DNA from 3 places in the Streptomyces sp. NPDC056061 genome. Region 1 is predicted to be linked to each of the others. Evidence: riboswitches for the same ligand, from Rfam matches in the RefSeq annotation. Region 1 holds a riboswitch; each other region holds the start of a gene.
What was found. Region 1 has a riboswitch for thiamine pyrophosphate ahead of thiO (glycine oxidase ThiO). Riboswitches for the same ligand answer to the same signal wherever they lie in the genome.
Positions count from the first base shown of each region.

Region 2: linked by a shared signal. The riboswitch ahead of ACFC79_RS28835 (thiamine ABC transporter substrate binding subunit) and the one ahead of thiO (glycine oxidase ThiO) in region 1 are both predicted to bind thiamine pyrophosphate.
Region 3: linked by a shared signal. The riboswitch ahead of thiC (phosphomethylpyrimidine synthase ThiC) and the one ahead of thiO (glycine oxidase ThiO) in region 1 are both predicted to bind thiamine pyrophosphate.

Region 1 is NZ_JBHJWQ010000007.1:263,194-269,326, reverse strand. It holds gene pknB (Stk1 family PASTA domain-containing Ser/Thr kinase) at 1-1,635, opposite strand, end outside; gene ACFC79_RS14210 (thiazole synthase) at 1,746-2,540, opposite strand; gene thiS (sulfur carrier protein ThiS) at 2,547-2,798, opposite strand; gene thiO (glycine oxidase ThiO) at 2,795-3,979, opposite strand; TPP riboswitch at 3,977-4,090, opposite strand; gene ACFC79_RS14195 (hypothetical protein) at 4,154-4,498, shown strand; gene ACFC79_RS14190 (NAD(P)/FAD-dependent oxidoreductase) at 4,527-5,789, shown strand; gene ACFC79_RS14185 (Rv2175c family DNA-binding protein) at 5,860-6,133, shown strand, end outside.
Region 2 is NZ_JBHJWQ010000025.1:92,673-98,805, reverse strand. It holds gene ACFC79_RS28845 (GntR family transcriptional regulator) at 1-738, opposite strand; gene rlmN (23S rRNA (adenine(2503)-C(2))-methyltransferase RlmN) at 1,331-2,437, shown strand; TPP riboswitch at 2,583-2,699, shown strand; gene ACFC79_RS28835 (thiamine ABC transporter substrate binding subunit) at 2,773-3,894, shown strand; gene ACFC79_RS28830 (ABC transporter permease) at 4,074-5,687, shown strand; gene ACFC79_RS28825 (ABC transporter ATP-binding protein) at 5,710-6,133, shown strand, end outside.
Region 3 is NZ_JBHJWQ010000003.1:240,156-246,288, reverse strand. It holds gene ACFC79_RS07155 (hypothetical protein) at 1-610, shown strand, start outside; gene ACFC79_RS07150 (GNAT family N-acetyltransferase) at 686-1,264, opposite strand; gene thiC (phosphomethylpyrimidine synthase ThiC) at 1,549-3,324, opposite strand; TPP riboswitch at 3,317-3,451, opposite strand; gene ACFC79_RS07140 (YibE/F family protein) at 3,483-4,841, shown strand; gene ACFC79_RS07135 (SsgA family sporulation/cell division regulator) at 4,972-5,409, opposite strand; gene ACFC79_RS07130 (IclR family transcriptional regulator) at 5,511-6,133, opposite strand, start outside.

The DNA.
Region 1 (6,133 bases):
GGCCTCCGGCGAGTTGATCCGGTCGGGCAGAACTTCGAGCTTCAGACCCACCTCGTCCAGCGCGGCGGTGGCGTCCTCGACGGACAGCCCGGTGACTCCGGGGACGTCGACCGGTGCGCCCCTGCTGACGACGAGGGCGACCGCCGAGTCCGGATGCCGTTCGGTGCCCGCCTCGGGGTCGGTCGCGATCACGTCGCCCCGCGCCGTGTCCTCGCTGAACTCCTTGGTGACCATGCCGGGCACCAGGCCCGTCTTCTCCAGTTCGCGCCGGGCGTCGGCGAGGGACAGGCCGCCGACATCGGGCACCTGCACGATCTCGGGGCCGCGCGAGACGACCAGCCGTACCCCGTCGTTCCTGCGGATACGGGCTTTGGAGTCGGGCTCGCTGCTGATGACCGTGCCGCGTGCCACGGTGTCGCTGTAGGACCGGTCGACGCCCTTGACGTCGAGACCGGCGTCCGAGAGCCGCTGCCGGGCCTCCTTCTCGGTCTGGCCGAGCAGCGAGGGGACCCGGGTGAACTGCCCGGAGTTGATGTACCAGACGCCCGTGCCGATGCCCAGGGCCAGCAGCACCGCGACGACCACCGCCATGACCGAGCGGCGGGGGCGGCGCAGGCGCGACGCCCGTGGCGCGGGCCCGGCGGGCTCCTGCGGCGGCATCTCCAGACGGCTGGTGTGGTGGGCGACGCCCTGATCGGCCGGGAGCAGCCGCGGGATCACACTGGTGCGGTCCTCGGTGGCGTCGTGCTCCTCGGCACGGGCCTGCGGTGGCGTGGCGTCCAGCTGGGCCTCGGTGAGCTCGGCACGCGCCTCGCGGGTCTCGGCGAGCAGGGCCACCGCGTCGAACGGGCGGACCTCGGGATCGCGGGCCGTGGCACTCGCCACCAGGCCGTCCAGTGCGACCGGGAGGTCCGGGACGAGCGCCGACGGGGCCGGGACGTCCTCGTTGAGGTGCTGGTAGATGACCTGGGCCGGGGTGTCGCCCGTGTGGGGCTTGGAGCCGGTGAGCATCTCGTACAGCACGACGCCGCAGGCGTACACGTCGGTGCGGGTGTCCGCCGTGCCGTGCGCTATCTGCTCGGGGGCGAGGTAGGAGACGGTGCCCAGGACCGACCCGGTGGTGCTGGTGACCGAGCCCACCGCCCGGACCAGGCCGAAGTCGGCGACCTTGACCCGGCCGTCGTCCCCTATCAGGACGTTCTCCGGCTTCATGTCCCGGTGCACGAAGCCCGCCCGGTGCGCGGCGCCGAGCGCGGCGAGCACCGGCTCCAGGATGTCCAGCGCGGCCCGGGGCCGAAGGGCGCCGCGGTCGCGCAGGACGTCGCGCAGCGTGCAGCCCGCGACGTACTCCATCGCGAGGTAGACGTACTGGCCCTGCGCGCCCTGGTCGAAGACCGCGACCACGTTGGGGTGCGCCAGCCGGGCCACGGACTTGGCCTCGCGTATGAAGCGCTCGACGAACGTGGCGTCGGTGGCGAGCGCCGGGTGCATCACCTTCAGGGCGAGCACCCGGTCGAGCCGGGTGTCCACGGCCCGGTAGACCGTGGCCATGCCGCCCACGGCGATGCGGGCATCGACGCGGTAGCGGCCGTCGAGCAGCTGCCCGACGAGCGGGTCCTGGAGGGTCGTATCCACGGATGCGAGTCTACGAGTCGCGACGGTCACTCCGGACGGGCCGGGCGGTCCAGGTGCCGTACTGCAGCCGAGCCGTGACAGGAACACGTCGTCCGGGCGGGCCGACGGGGTCAGAACGCCGGACGCTCCGGGTCCAGCACCGCGCGCCCCTCCACCGGCGACGACGCCTCGGCGAAGTGGCGGCGCGGGATCCGACCGGCCCGGTACGCCAGGCGCCCGCCCGCCACCGCGTGCCGCATCGCGGCGGCCATCAGCTCGGGCTCCTGGGCCCGGGTCACGGCGGACGCCAGCATCACCGCCGCGCACCCCAGCTCCATCGCCAGCGCCGCGTCCGAGGCCGTTCCGGCGCCCGCGTCGAGGATCACCGGAACCCGGGCCTGCTCGACGATCAGCCGGAAGTTGTGCGGATTGCGGATGCCCAGGCCGGAGCCGATGGGGGAGCCGAGCGGCATCACCGCCGCGCAGCCCACATCCTGGAGCCTGCGGGCCAGCACCGGGTCGTCGTTGGTGTACGGCAGCACGGTGAAACCGTCGTCCACCAGGATCTCCGCGGCGTCCAGCAGTTCGACCGGGTCCGGCAGCAGGGTCCGCTCGTCGGCCACCACCTCCAGCTTGATCCAGTCGGTGCCGAGCGCCTCGCGGGCCAGCCGGGCGGTCAGCACGGCCTCGCCCGCGGTGAAGCAGCCCGCCGTGTTCGGCAGCACACGGATGGCGAGCCGCTTCAGGACCGAGAGCACCGAGCCCTGCACGGTCGGGTCGAGGCGGCGCATCGCGACGGTGGTCAGCTCGGTGCCGGAGGCGATCAGGGACCGTTCCAGCACGTCGAGACTGGGGGCGCCGCCCGTGCCCATGATCAGCCGGGAGGCGAAGTCGGTGCCGCCGAGGGTGAGGAGGTCGTCGGACACGGTCGGTCAGCCTCCCTGGACGGCGGTGAGGATCTCGACCCGGTCGCCGTCGCGGAGCGCGGTGGCGGGCCACTGCCCGCGCGGCACCACCGCCTCGTTGACGGCGGCGGCGACGCCGGAGGGCGCGGAGGACAGGGTCGCGACGAGGACGTCCAGGGTGGTGCCCGCGGCGAGCGGCCGGACCTCGCCGTTCACCGCCACGGAGAGCGGCGCGGGTCCGGCGGCGGGCGGTGCGGGGGCACGGGTGGGCTCGGTCATGCGGGCTGCTCCTGACGTGCGGAGTCGGCGGCGGACGGGAAACGGTGCGGGGTGAAGGGGCGGGCCTCCTCGGGCAGCTCGCCGTCGGCCAGCAGCGCCGCCATGGCGTCACCCGTGACGGGGGTGAGCAGCACCCCGTTGCGGTGGTGGCCGGTCGCGAGGTGGAGGCCGGGCAACGCGGTGGGGCCGAGCAGCGGTGCGTTGTCGGGGGAACCGGGGCGCAGGCCGGCCCGGACCTCCGTGAGCGGCAGCTCGGTGATGCCGGGCACCAGCTCGTGGGCGTCCCGCAGCAGCTCGTAGACGCCACCGGCGGTGACGGTGGTGTCCCAGCCCATCTCCTCGCTGGTGGCGCCGAGGACCAGCTCGCCGTTCTCGCGCGGGACGAGGTAGACGTGCCCGCCCCGGACCACGGCCCGCACCGTCCGGCCGAGGAAGGGCGCGTACGGGGCGGGCACGGCAAGCCGCAGCACCTGCCCCTTCACCGGCCGGACCGGCGGCGCGAGCCCGTCCGGCAGCCCCGCGAGCCGGCCGCTGAGACTCCCCGCGGCGAGCACCACCTGGTCGGCGGCGAGGTCCGCGCCCCCGGCGAGCACCACACCCGCGGCCCGGCCGTGCACCACCGCGAGGCGCTCGGCCCGCTCGCGGTGGAGGACCACTCCGGCCCGCTCGCAGGCGGTCAGCAGCGCGGCGGCGAGCCGGCGCGGATCGATCTGGTGGTCGCCGTCCACCCGCAGCCCGCCGCGGACGCCCGGGGCGAGCATCGGTTCCAGACGGCGGCACTCGCGGCCCGTCAGCCATTGCGATTCCAGCCCCGAGCGCTGCTGCAGGGCGTGCAGGTCCCGCAGATGGGCGCGGTCGTCGGAGTCCAGCGCGACGGCGAGCGTGCCGCAGGTGCGAAAGCCGGTCTCCCGGCCGCTCGCCTCCTCCAGCTCCGCCACGAAGTCCGGATAGCGGGCGGCCGAGGCGAGGTTGAGGCCCAGCAGCAGCTCTTCGCCGTAGTGGAGTTCGGTGACGGCGGCCAGCATCCCGGCCGCCACCCGGGCGGCCCCGCCGCCGGGCTCGGGGTCGACGACCGCGACGCGCAGCCCGCGCTGCGCGGTCCGCCAGGCGGTGACCAGGCCGATGATCCCGCCCCCGACGACCAGGACGTCGTACCCGTCCCCGTGGTGAGAAGAACGCATGGGCGTCCAGCCCCTCCCTTCGCCGGCATGACCCGGATCAGGTTCGTACGGTCGGAGGCCGCCCCAGCCTCCCTCTCAGCCCGCTGCGTCCGGGCTCCCGCGAGTGTCTTACCGTGGCCACCCTAAACCCCGGCCCCCGGACCCCGGACCGGACCCAGCAAGGGAGCAGTCACCATGGCCCGTTCGCTCGACGGACTCGTCCTCGCACCGGTCGCCGACGGGGCAGCCGGCCAGGTCGGCACCCTGACCCGCTTCGCCTACCACGAGCGGGACGGCCGGATCTGGGCCGAGTACGCGGGCGGCGACGTGGTCGGCGGCCACCTCGTCGGCACCCGCGTCGGCGACACGCTCGACTTCAGGTACGTCCAGCTCACGCAGGACGGAACGACGTCGTCCGGCCACTGCGTCGCCACCGTCGTCGACCTCCCGGACGGCCGGGTGAGGCTGGAGGAGCGGTGGGAGTGGGAGTCCCGGGAAGGCAGCGGCACCAGTACCGTGGAGGAGCTCCCCCTTTCTTGACGAATCGTCAGGTGTTTAAGGTGTACGCGTGAGCGAGCAGCAGAAGTCAGAGCGGACGGATCCGCCGACGGAGCGCCGGGTGGTCGTCGTCGGCGCGGGCATGGCCGGGGTGCAGACGGCGGTGGCGCTGCGGGAGCAGGGCTTCACCGGCCCGGTCGTCCTGATCGGGGCCGAGCCGCACCAGCCCTACGACCGGCCTCCGCTGTCCAAGGCGGTCCTGCTCGGCAAGGCCGAGGACTCCGCCTTCGACATCGACTTCGAGGCGCTGGACATCGAGTTGCGCCTCGGCCTCGAAGTCACCGGCCTGCGGTCCGCCGCGCACGAACTGGACACCGCGTCCGGCTCCGTCCGCTACGACGTCCTGGTGATCGCCACCGGCGCCGAACCGATGGTCCTGCCCGGCGCCGAGGGCGTGCCCGGCGTCCACCTGCTGCGCACCCTCGACGACGCGGCGCGGCTGCGCCCGGTCCTGGCGGAGCAGCACGACGTCGTGGTGGTCGGTGCGGGCTGGATCGGTGCAGAGTTCGCCACCGCGGCCCGCGCCGCCGGTTGCGCGGTCACCGTCGTGGAGGCCGCCGACCGGCCGCTCGCCGGAGTGGTGCCCGCCGAGGTCGCCGCCCCGATGACCGCCTGGTACGCCGAGAGCGGCGCCGAACTCCTCACCGGCGCCCGGGTCGACCGCGTCGAACCGGGCAGGGTGGTCCTCGCCGACGGCCGCGGGATCCCGGCCGGAGCAGTCGTCGTCGGCATCGGAGCCCGGCCCGCGACCGGCTGGCTGGCCGGCTCCGGCATCGACGTCGGTCCCGACGGATCGGTGACCGCCGACGCCGCGCTGCGCACCTCGCTGCCCGACGTGTACGCGGTCGGCGACTGCGCCTCGTTCCCGTCCGCCCGGTACGGCGAGCGCCTGCTCGTCCACCACTGGGACAACGCCCTCCAGGGCCCGCGCACTGCCGCCGCCAACATCATCGCGGCGGTCGGGGAGGCGGCCGGGGACGTCCCGGCGCCGCCGGCCTACGACCCCGTCCCGTACTTCTGGTCCGAGCAGTTCGACCGGTTCGTGCAGTACGCGGGCCACCACACCGACGCCGACACCCTGCTGTGGCGCGGCGACCCCGCCACGCCCTCCTGGTCGGTGTGCTGGCTGCGCGACGGCGTCCTGGTCGCGGTCCTCGCCGTCGGCCGTCCCCGGGACCTGGCGCAGGGGCGCAGACTCATCGAGGCGGGCGCGCGGCTCGATCCGGCACGCGCCGGCGACCCTGCCGTGCCCCTGAAGTCGTCGACCCTCTGATGGCCTACCCGGCGCCCCGTACGGTCGGCCCGGCTACCGACTGTCGGTCCGGGATGGCACGCTTGTCCCCGTGACCGAGATTGACGCAAAAATTGATGCTCTCGTCCCCGCCTGGCTCCACCTCCCCGACATCGCCGAGATGCTCGGTGTCGAGGTGACCCGTGTGCGGCAGCTGGTCAAGGAGGGCCAGCTGATCGCCGTACGCCGTGGTGAGAACCGGGCTCTCCAGGTGCCGGCGGCCTTCATCGCCGGTGACAAGGTGGTCAAGGGCCTCTCCGGCACCCTGACCCTCCTGCGGGACGACGGCTTCACCGATGAAGAGATGCTGGAATGGCTCTTCACCG
Region 2 (6,133 bases), on a different contig from region 1:
TCAGCCGGTGATGTGGTACTCCATGACGTATGCCCCGGCGTCCAGCAGCATCCGGTTCACCTCGACCGGTCTGTCCTGGGCTGTGAGTGCTGTCCGGTAGATCTCGACTACGGGAGTTCCGTCAGCCAGCCGCAGCCGCTCAGATTCTTCCCGGCTGGGCATGCGCGACCGCAGCTCCTCGATGAACCGAACCGGCTTGGCTCCGAGCTCGGCCAAGCGCGCGTACGTCCCGCCTGGTCCGGTGTCCTCTCGGGCGATGGGTGACTCGCGAACGAGGTCGGCCGGCAGGTAGGAGACGGCCGCCTGTACCGGCTCGCCCTCCACCGTGAACAAGCGGTCTCGCACGATGACGGGAGTTTCGTCGGCCAAGCCCAGGACGCGCGCCACGTCAGCCGGGGCCGGGGCCTCGTATACACGAAGGTCCGTGACCTGCATGGGGCGCTCGCCCACGTCGGAACTCCAGATCGATCGTCCCGATCCCCAACCTTCCTGCGCGAGTCGACGGTTCGCGACCCGACGGATCGGCTGAAACTCCCGGACGTACGTGCCGCTTCCCTTGCGGCGCACTGCGAGCCCTTCGCTGACCAGCAGCATCAGGGCCCGACGTGCTGTCTCCTTGGCTACTCCGTACGACTTCACTAGGGCGGGCTCGCCGGGCAGTCGCACGCCGGGAGCCAGATCGCCGGAGCGAATGCGTTTACGCAGTACGTCGGCGATGTCCCTGGCGTTTTCCGCCATTACTCCTCACTTCCCTAGGGTGGTCATTACAGCTTGGCACACCAACCCCCGCCTGCCTGTCGGAGGGGCGGCGCGGGTGATCCCGAGCGTGCTTCCGTGCCCCGCGGATACGCCTCCTCCGGCGCAGCACTCAGTGGAAGCCTGCCCCTGGTCCAGAACTCGTAGATTCATGGAGGGCAGGCAATGGCATCACAGTCCAAGTGCGGCGCTCGAACCAATGCCGGTACGGCGTGCCGAAATCTTGCAGTAGTAGGCACCTCTCGTTGCGCGAAGCATCAGGGGCCCTGGTCCGCCTATGGGGTCGCGCAGCGCAAGGAGAAAGAAGCCAAGGCGAAGAAGCGCAGCATCCGCAAGAAGCGGTAAGAGCTGCTGGGAAGCGCACCGATGGTGGCACGCCTTGCGGGCGCGCGGTTCCCCACCTGGGGCTTTTACCTGCGGTAGAGCCATGACGCCGGGCCGTCTGTGGGCCGTCGAAGGGTCGCCAGTGACAACCGGTGACGACCAATGACGACCGGCTCCGCGTAGCCGTCGCCTGGCCTGAGCTGGGCGACGGCCCGGAGGACCACGGCGTGTCTGCGACACTGGATGGACCATGCCTAAGCCCGGAGAACTCACTTTCGTCGCGCCCCGCGGAGCCAAGAAGCCGCCGCGGCACCTCGCCGACCTCACGCCCGCCGAGCGCAAGGAGGCCGTTGCCGCGATCGGCGAGAAGCCGTTCCGCGCCCAGCAGCTCTCGCAGCACTACTTCGCGCGCTATGCGCACGACCCGGCGGAATGGACCAACATCCCCGCCGGCTCGCGGGACAAGCTCGCCGAGGCGATGTTCCCGGAGCTGATGTCGGTGGTGCGGCACATCAGCTGCGACGACGACACCACGCGCAAGACGCTGTGGAAGCTGCACGACGGGACGCTCGTCGAATCGGTCCTGATGCGCTACCCGGAGCGGGTGACGATGTGCATCTCGTCACAGGCGGGGTGCGGGATGAACTGCCCGTTCTGCGCCACGGGGCAGGCCGGTCTCGACCGCAATCTGTCGACGGCGGAGATCGTCCACCAGATCGTGGACGGCATGCGGGCGCTGCGCGACGGGGAGGTTCCCGGCGGCCCGGCGCGGCTCTCCAACATCGTCTTCATGGGCATGGGCGAGCCGCTGGCCAACTACAACCGGGTGGTCGGCGCGATCCGCCGGCTGACCGACCCGGAGCCGGACGGGCTGGGGCTCTCGCAGCGCGGCATCACCGTATCCACGGTGGGACTGGTGCCCGCGATGCTCCGTTTCGCCGACGAGGGCTTCAAGTGCCGTCTCGCCGTTTCGCTGCACGCCCCGGACGACGAGCTGCGCGACACGCTCGTCCCGGTGAACACGCGGTGGAAGGTGCGCGAGGTGCTGGACGCCGCCTGGGAGTACGCGGAGAAGTCGGGCCGCCGCGTCTCCATCGAGTACGCGCTGATCCGGGACATCAACGACCAGGCATGGCGCGGTGACCTGCTCGGCCGGCTGCTCAAGGGCAAGCGGGTGCACGTCAACCTGATCCCGCTGAACCCGACGCCCGGCTCCAAGTGGACCGCCTCCCGGCCCGAGGACGAGAAGGCGTTCGTCGAGGCGATCGCCGCGCACGGGGTGCCCGTGACCGTGCGGGACACCCGGGGCCAGGAGATCGACGGGGCCTGCGGGCAGTTGGCGGCGGCCGAGCGCTGAGACCGGGGCCGGGCCGGTGCCGCCGGACCGGATTCGGCCGGTGCCACCGGGACCGGAGCCGGGGCGGAACCGGGCCGCTCGGGGCGACGGAGGCCGCGGCGGCCCGGCTGGACCGCCCGTGTAGCCTGGGCCGGCAATCAACTTCATATTCCGACAGGGGAGCGCCACAGCGCTGAGAGTGCGGTACCGGGGACAGGCCGGCCGCAGACCCTCTGAACCTCGCCCGGGTCATTCCGGGTAGGAAGTTCGGTCATCAACTCATGCTGTTGCGCCCTGCCCGCGTCCCGCGGGTGGGGCCGCGTCTCTTCCTGGCCAAAATCCAGGAGGAATTCACGATGAACACCACGCGCAGGACCACGCAGCTCGCGGTCACGGCCGTCGCCGCCGCGCTCGGCGTCACGGCACTCGCCGGATGCGGCTCCGACACGTCGTCCTCCGGTTCCGGCGGTGCGAAGGACACGGGCACGAAGAAGTCGGGCGCGAAGACGGTGACTCTCGTCAGCCACGACTCCTTCAACGTCTCCGAGACGGTGCTGAAGGAATTCACCGCACGGACCGGCTACACCGTCAAGGTGCTGAAGAGCGGCGACGCGGGTGTCGCGCTCAACCAGGAGATCCTGACCAAGGGCTCGCCGCGCGGCGACGTCTTCTTCGGCGTCGACAACACCCTGCTCTCCCGCGCCCTCGACAGCGGGCTGTTCACACCGTACGAGGCGAAGGGGCTCGACGCCGTCGCAGCCGGCACCCGGCTGGACGCCGAGCACCGGGTCACCCCCATCGACACCGGCGACATCTGCGTCAACTACGACAAGAAGTACTTCGCCGACAAGAAGCTCGCCCCGCCGCGGACCTTCGACGACCTGGCGAAGCCCGCGTACAAGAACCTGCTGGTCACCGAGAACGCGGCGACCTCCTCGCCCGGTCTCGGCTTCCTCCTCGGTACCGTCGCCGCCTACGGCGAGAAGGGCTACCAGGACTACTGGAAGAAGCTGAGCGACAACGGCGTCAAGGTCGTGGACGGCTGGGAGCAGGCGTACAACGAGGAGTTCTCCGGCTCGGCCGGCGGCAGGAAGGCCAAGGCCGACCGGCCCCTCGTCGTCTCGTACGCCTCCAGCCCGCCCGTCGAGGTGCTGTACGCGAAGCCGCAGCCGGCCGAGGCACCGACCGGGGTCGCCACCGGGACGTGCTTCCGGCAGATCGAGTTCGCGGGCCTGCTGAACGGGGCGAAGAACGAGGAGGGCGGCAAGGCCCTGCTGGATTTCCTGATCGGCAGGACGTTTCAGGAGGACCTGCCGCTGAACATGTTCGTCAACCCGGTCGTCGAGGGCGCGAAGCTGCCCGAGCTCTTCACGAAGTTCGGCGCGACGGTCGACGAGCCGAAGACGGTCGCCCCGGACCTGATCGCCAAGAACCGTGAGCAGTGGGTCCAGTCGTGGTCCTCGCTCGCGGTGAAGTAGCGAAGTCCCCCGCGCGGGCAACGAGCGCCGGGGGAACGAACGCCGGGGGAGCGCGGGCCGCCGGGAGCGGTGCCGACGGGCGGGGCCCGGACGGTGCCGGGCCGAGTGCGCGGCCCGGCACCGTCCGACGGGTGCGCGGGCCGGGTGTGTGGCGGGGGAGTGCGGTGCGGCTCGGCCTGATGGCCGTGCCCGTCGCGTTCTTCTCGCTGTTCTTCGCCTATCCCGTCGTCGCGATCGTCGGGCGGGGGCTGAAGACGGACGGCGTCTGGCAGTTCGACAGGATCGGCGAGGTGCTGGGCCGACCGGAGATCCGCGACGTCCTGTGGTTCACCACCTGGCAGGCTCTCACCTCCACCGCGCTGACCCTGCTGATCGCGCTGCCCGGCGCCTATGTCTTCGCGCGCTTCGGCTTCCCCGGCAAACAACTGCTGCGGGCGGTCGTCACGGTGCCGTTCGTCCTGCCGACCGTGGTCGTCGGGACGGCGTTCCTCGCGCTGTTGGGGCGCGGCGGCTTCCTCGACGAGCTGTGGGGCGTGCGCCTCGACACCACCGTCTGGGCGATTCTGCTCGCGCATGTCTTCTTCAACTACGCGGTGGTGGTGCGGACCGTCGGCGGACTGTGGGCGCAGCTCGACCCCCGGCAGGAGGAGGCGGCGCGGGTGCTGGGTGCCGGACGGTTCGCCGCCTGGCGGCGCGTCACCCTGCCGGCCCTGGCCCCCGCCGTCGCCGCCGCCGCGCTGATGGTCTTCCTCTTCACCTTCACCTCCTTCGGCGTCGTGCAGATCCTCGGTGGTCCGGGCTACGCCACGCTGGAGGTGGAGATCTACCGGCAGACCGCCCAGCTGCTCGCCCTCCCCACGGCCGCCGTGCTGACCCTTGTGCAGTTCGCCGCGGTCGGCGCGATCCTCGCCGTGCACGCCTGGACCGTGCGGCGCAGGGAGACCGCGCTGAAACTGGTCGACCCGGCGCAGACCTCCCGCAGGCCGCGCGGTGCCGGGCAGTGGGCGCTGCTCGGCTCGGTGTTGCTGATCGTGCTGGTGCTGATCCTGCTGCCGCTCGGGGTGCTGGTCGAACGCTCGCTGGACACGGCGGGCGGTCACGGCCTCGACTTCTACCGCGCGTTGGGGTCCGTGGACGCGGGGGGCGGCACCTTCCTGGTCGCGCCGCTCGAAGCGATCGGGAACTCCGTGCGGTACGCCCTGGTGGCGACCGTGATCGCGCTGGTCGTCGGCGGGCTGGCCGCCGCGGCGCTGGCCCGGCGCGCGGGTCGGTTCGTCCGCGGCTTCGACGCGCTGCTGATGTTGCCGCTCGGGGTGTCCGCGGTCACCGTCGGCTTCGGCTTCCTGATCACCCTGGACAAGCCGCCGCTGGACCTGCGGACCTCCTGGATCCTGGTGCCGCTGGCCCAGGCGCTCGTCGGTGTGCCGTTCGTCGTGCGGACCATGCTGCCGGTGCTGCGTGCGGTGGACGGCAGGCTCAGGGAGGCGGCGGCGGTGCTGGGGGCGTCGCCGCTGCGGGTGTGGCGGGAGGTCGATCTGCCACTGGTACGACGGGCCCTGCTGGTCGCGGCCGGATTCGCGTTCGCGGTGTCGCTGGGCGAGTTCGGCGCGACGGTGTTCATCGCGCGGCCCGACCGGCCGACGCTGCCGGTGGCCGTCGCCCGGCTGCTGGGCCGGGCCGGGGAGCTCAACTACGGCCAGGCGATGGCCCTCAGCACCATTCTGATGGTGGTCTGCGCCGTCTCGTTGCTGCTGCTCGAACGCATCCGCACGGACCGGTCCGGGGAGTTCTAGAGATGTCCGGGGAGTTCTGGAGATGCTGACACTGGAATCGGCGACCGTCCGCTTCGGCGAGCGCAACGCGCTCGACGCGGTGGACCTGGAGGTCGCCGAGCACGAGATCGTGTGCGTGCTGGGGCCGAGCGGCAGCGGCAAGTCGACTCTGCTGAGGGTCGTCGCCGGGTTGCAGGTGCCGGACGGCGGCCGGGTGCTGCTGGACGGGGCGGACCAGGCCGGAGTGCCGGTGCACCGGCGCGGGCTGGGGCTGATGTTCCAGGACCACCAGCTGTTCCCGACCCGGGACGTCGGCGCCAATGTCGCCTTCGGCCTGCGGATGCGCGGGGTGCCGCGCCGCGACCGGGAGCGCAGGGTCGGCGAGCTCCTGGACCTGGTGGGCCTGCCCGGCGCCGAACGGCGGGCCGTCGCCGCGCTGTCCGGCGGGGAGCAGCAGCGGGTCGCGC
Region 3 (6,133 bases), on a different contig from region 1:
CCGCGAGGAGCTGCGCGGGCCGGCCGGCGGGGAGGGCGAGGAGGCGAGCCCGGGGCCCGGCCCGAACCCGGACCAGTCCGGCGCCGGCATAGGCGCGGTCATCACCGTCCTCGCCCCCGTCCTCGCCGGCACGGCGGCATTCATCTTTCTGCTGGTCGGCTACCTGTTGAAGCTGCTCAGCCCGCCACCGGCCTTCGCCTCGACCATGGTCACCGCGGGCTGGTTCTTCGCGGCGGTCATGGCCGCGGCCATCCTGGTCGCCGCCGTCGGACTGCTCGTCACCGCGCTGCGGAACGGTTCCGCGTCGGACCCCGCCTCACGCGACGAGGTGGAACTGCCGGAGGACGTGGCCCGTGCCCGGGAGGCATGGCGGCACGCCCTGCTCGAACGCGGCATCCTGCCGTTCCTGCGCGACGCGCTCGACGACCCCGAGGCCGGCCGCGCCGCCCGGACGCCGCAGCCCTCGCCGAACCGCATCCCGAAGGTCGGCTACAGCCGACCAGACTTCTCCGGCCCCGACGAGGGCGCGGCCGCCGGGCCTCGCCCGACCTTCACCAGCCCGGACTTCACCGGCCCGGAATTCGGCGGCCCCGAGCACGAAGTGGAATGACCCTCTCCGCTTTTGTCACCGTCCCGCGGCCCCGGAACCGCACCGAGCGGAGCCGGGTTCCGTGCCCGAGCCCGGTCACAGCTCCCAGGCCCGCGGCCGCCCCAGCTCTTCCCACTCGGGCCTGAGCAGCGCGAGCACCGCGACATCGTGGCGGCGTCCCCGGTGCAGGCATGCCGAACGCCGTACGCCCTCCTGGACGAACCCCGACTTGGCGAGGACGGCGAGCGCGGCGGCGTTGTCGGTGTGGGTGACGGCCTGAAGGCGGTGCAGGGGAAGCTCGCCGAACGCCAGGTCCGTCAACGCGTCCAGCGCGTCCGTACCGTACCCCCGGCCGCGGTGCCGCGCGGACAACACCAATTCGACGTCGGCGGTACCGTCGGCGAGGTCCTGTTCGGTCAGGGCAGCATGACCGACGGGGGTGCCGTCGGCACGCACGACGAGGAAGTTGTCGACGTCCTGGTTCTCCTGGTCGCGCTCGATGCGCTCGCGCAGCGCGGCGAGCGATCGCGGCCAGTACCCCGTCGCATGAGCGGCCACCGGTTCGCATCGCCACTCCTGCCACAGCTCGGCGTCATCGGTCTCGACGGGGACGAAGGCGATGTCCCGTCCTCGCCAACACGGCCGCCGTTCCGCTTCGTTCATCAATGCCCACATATCGCTCACGCGCGAAACCTACAGACACACGTTCGCCCCGATCACCCGATTTTCGTTCCGGGCATTGCGCCCCAAGCCCCAAGCTCCGGGCCCCAAGCTCCGGGAGCTCCGGGCTCCGGGCTCCGGGCTCCGGGCTCCGGGCTCCGGGCTCCGACGGTACGCTCCCGCATCGCGCCGAACACGTCGCGAACCGTCACACGGCAGTGCCGCGGCGGCAGGCCGACGGGCGGCGAAGCCCCGTGTCGTACCGGGACCCCGCCTCCCGTCACCACGCTCCGGAGCGGTCAGTCCGCGATCGGCAGATAGACCCGGTTGCCCGCGGCGGCGAACTCCCTCGACTTCTCCGCCATGCCCGCCTCGATCTCCGCTTGCGAACCCCCGTGCTCGCGCCGGATGTCCTGGGAGATCTTCATCGAACAGAACTTCGGTCCGCACATCGAACAGAAATGTGCCGTCTTCGCCGGCTCGGCCGGCAGCGTCTCGTCGTGGAACTCCCGCGCGGTGACCGGGTCGAGCGCCAGATTGAACTGGTCCTCCCAACGGAACTCGAAGCGGGCGTCGGAGAGCGCGTCGTCCCAGTCCTGGGCGCCCGGATGCCCCTTCGCCAGGTCCGCCGCGTGAGCCGCGATCTTGTACGTGATCACACCGGTCTTCACGTCGTCCCGGTTGGGCAGGCCGAGGTGCTCCTTGGGCGTGACGTAGCAGAGCATCGCCGTACCCCACCAGGCGATCATCGCCGCGCCGATGCCCGAGGTGATGTGGTCGTACGCCGGCGCGACATCGGTGGTCAGCGGACCCAGCGTGTAGAACGGCGCCTCCTCGCAGATCTCCTGCTGGAGGTCGATGTTCTCCTTGATCTTATGCATCGGGACGTGGCCCGGGCCCTCGATCATGGTCTGGACACCGAACCGCTTGGCGACCGTGTTCAGCTCACCGAGCGTGCGCAGCTCGGCGAACTGCGCCTCGTCGTTGGCATCGGCGATCGAACCGGGGCGCAGGCCGTCGCCGAGCGAGTACGTCACGTCGTACGCGGCGAGGAGTTCGCAGAGCTCCTCGAAGTGCTCGTAGAGGAACGACTCCTTGTGATGCGCCAGGCACCAGGCCGCCATGATCGAGCCGCCGCGGGAGACGATGCCGGTCTTGCGGCGCGCGGTCAGCGGCACGTACGACAGGCGTACGCCGGCGTGGACCGTCATGTAGTCCACCCCCTGCTCGGCCTGCTCGATGACCGTGTCCTTGTAGATCTCCCAGGTCAGCTCCTCGGCCTTGCCGTCGACCTTTTCAAGGGCCTGGTAGAGGGGAACGGTGCCGATCGGCACAGGGGAGTTGCGCAGAACCCACTCACGGGTGGTGTGAATGTTGCGGCCGGTGGAAAGGTCCATGACCGTGTCGGCGCCCCAACGCGTCGCCCACGTCATCTTCTCCACCTCCTCCTCGATGGAGGACGTCACCGCGGAGTTGCCGATGTTGGCATTGACCTTCACAAGGAACCGCTTGCCGATGATCATCGGTTCGATCTCGGGGTGGTTGACGTTGGCCGGAAGCACGGCACGCCCCGCGGCGATCTCCTCGCGCACCACTTCGGGGTCGACGTTCTCCCGGATCGCCACGTATTCCATCTCCGGGGTGATCTCGCCCCGTCGGGCGTACGCGAGCTGGGTCACCGGCTGCCCGTCCCGGCTGCGGCGCGGGAGCCGAGGACGGCCGGGGAAGACCGCGTCGAGATTGCGCAGCCCTCCGCGCGGCGAGGTGTGCTTGAGCCCGTCGTCCTCGGGGCGGGCGGGGCGACCCGGGTACTCCTCCGTGTCGCCGCGCGCGATGATCCAGTTTTCCCGCAGCGGCGCGAGCCCGCGACGGACGTCGGTCTCGACGGTGGGATCGGTGTACGGCCCCGACGTGTCGTACAGCGTCACATCCTTGCCGTTGGTGAGGTGCACCTGACGAACCGGCACGTGGAGGTCCGGGCGTGATCCCCGGACATAACCCTTGTGCCAGCCGATGGACTTCCCGGCCTCGTCGCTCTGGTTCGAGGCAGGCGTGCGTGCGTCCGATGTGGTCATGAGACCTACTCCCTACGCCGGCATTACCCGGTAACAGGTTCGGCGGTCGGCGCAGCCCGTCCCGTACCGACGTACGGACAATCAGCGCCCTCTCAGCCCGGTGCTCCGAGCTCCCGCGTGTGCAAAGGTCCCACCACGCTAACGTCCCGTCCGGCGGGATGAACAGAGGGCCCTCCCCTTCTTGCGATGATCGGCCGGTGACGTCCCTCTCCCTCGATCCCGAACCGCCGGGCCATCAGCACGACCATGCACACACCCATGGCCCCGCCGCGCCTGTCTCCAAACATCTCCGAAAGGTCATCGCCGCCGTACTGGTCCCGTTCGCCACCGCGGTCCTCGTGGGCCTGGTGGCGCTCTGGCCGGGCGGCGCCCCGTCGCACGAGCGAACCGGTGTCGGTTTCGACCGGCAGACCCAACAGGGCAAGGTGGTGAAAATCGACAAGGTCGACTGCACGGACGTGGCAGCGGGGCAGCAACCGGCCGACGGCAGCGCCCCTCCGCCCACGAGCAGCAACGGAAGATGCGCGAGGGCCACCGTCGAAGTCGCTTCCGGCCCCGACAAGGGCAGGACCTTCATCGAAATCGTCCAGCCCGACGCACCGCTTCAGCTGCGCGACGGGCAGGGAGTGGTGGTGGCCCATGCCCCGGACGCGCCCCGCGAGCTCCAGTATTCGGTGACCGACGTGAACCGGAAGTTCCCGATGACGCTGCTGGCCGGGGTCTTCGCACTCGTCGTGGTCGCGGTGGGCCGAATGCGCGGCGTGATGGCGCTGATCGCGCTCGCCGTGTCGTTCGCCGTACTCACCCTGTTCATCCTTCCCGCCATACTCCAGGGCTCGAATCCGCTGCTCGTCGCGGTGGTCGGCGCCAGCGCGATCATGCTGATCGCGCTCTACATGTGCCACGGCCCGAGCGCCCGCACCTCGGTCGCGGTGCTCGGCACGCTGATCTCGCTGCTGCTCATCGGGCTGCTCGGATCACTCTTCATCGGCTGGGCGAGCCTCACCGGCAACACCGACGACAGCACGGGCCTGATCCACGGCCTGTACCCGGACATCGACATGAGCGGTCTGCTGCTGGCCGGCGTCATCATCGGCTCACTCGGGGTGCTCGACGACGTGACGGTCACCCAGACATCGGCGGTCTGGGAACTTCACCGGGCGAACCCGACATTGGGGGTGCGAGGGCTCTACCGGGCGGCGATCAGGATCGGGCGCGACCACATCGCCTCGGTCGTCAACACGCTGGTGCTCGCCTACGCGGGCGCTGCGCTGCCGCTGCTCCTGCTGTTCTCGATCGCCCGGAGCGATATGGGGACGGTGGCCAACAGCGAGCTGGTGGCGGAGGAGATCGTGAGAACGCTCGTCGGCTCGATCGGTCTGGTCGCCTCGGTGCCGGTGACGACGGCACTCGCCGCATTGGTCGTCTCCGCGGACCGCACAGGGCTCGGCGCGGAAGCCGGAGCTCCAGCACCCGTACGGACCGGGAAGGGCCGCCGCCGCAGGACGAAACCGTGAACGTTTTCCGAACGTCGAACGGCCCCGGAAGTGTGGGCGACTCCTACGGAGAGCGACCTCACGGAGAGCGATTCACCCATTCGGCGGGCATCGTGTTCGACCAGCGAACCGGTCGGCAGCACCGTGTTCTTCAGCCGGCGTTCTGCTCCTCGGCCAGGATCCGGCCGAGGGCCTCCTCCAGGCTGCCCTCGAAGTCACCCAGCGTGCATTCCTGCCCAAGTGGCACGAGCTTGTCGGTACGGTCGAGAAAAGCCACGAGTGGCGCAGTGCCCGCCCTGAACAACGCCCGATCGGCACCCACCTGGAGCCGAATGTGCACGTCGGAAAGCCCCTCGGGCTCGGTCGGCCCGATGTGCACATCGCCGTCACCACTGGGACTGTTGAGGCCGTCGAGCAACAACTCGCGACCGAATGCCCAGGTGACGGGGGCGTCACCAGGCAGATGGAAGGTCATCCGAATCGCATACGGATCACACACTTCGTACCGGAGCTCCACCGGGATCCGGAAAGAGAGCTCCTCGGAGACGAGGAAGCTCATCATGACCTCAGCTTGAACCGACTCGCGCATCGTTCAACCCCGCAGTAGATGAATCTGGCCAGGAATGATCCCCCGTGGCCCTATTGACGCCATCGTGGTGCACGCGATAGCAGATCACAAGGAGTGATTTTTCAGATACTGATAGAGAACACGAACGAACGCAAGAGGTTGGCTACTTCGCCACGTAGTTGTTCGACTGCGGGGAGCAACCTGTCTTCCTGCTCCAGGGGGACCGAAATCGCCATCGCGGCAACGGTGAAACCCGCAGTGATCGGGATGGCCGCACAGACCGTGCCCAGGGCGTACTCCTGCCGCTCGATGACGGGTTCCAACCGCCGCAGCGAGCGCAGCCGATCGAGGAACTCCGCGCGGTCCTTCACCGAGTAGGGGGTCAGCGGGCGAACAGGATGCCGGTCCAGGTGATCCTCACGGGCCTTCTCGTCCAGCTGACTCAGCAGGCACTGGCCGAACGCGTGCGCGTGCCCCGTCTCCCGGAAGGACGCCCACTCGGTCACGGCCGGGGTGGCGGGATCGTCGGCGACCGCGACGAGTTCGATCTCGCCCTCGCGGTAGACCGCGCAGTACACCGGTGCGCCGATGGCGTCGCGCCAGCGCTCCAGCGGCTCCGTCATCCTGCTGCGGCACATCTGCGGCGAGCGTTCGCCGACCAGGCGCTCGGCGGCGGCCCCGAGAAGGAAGACGCCGTTCTCGCGGCGCAGATAGCCCTCGTACGTCAAGGTACGCAGCAGGTGGT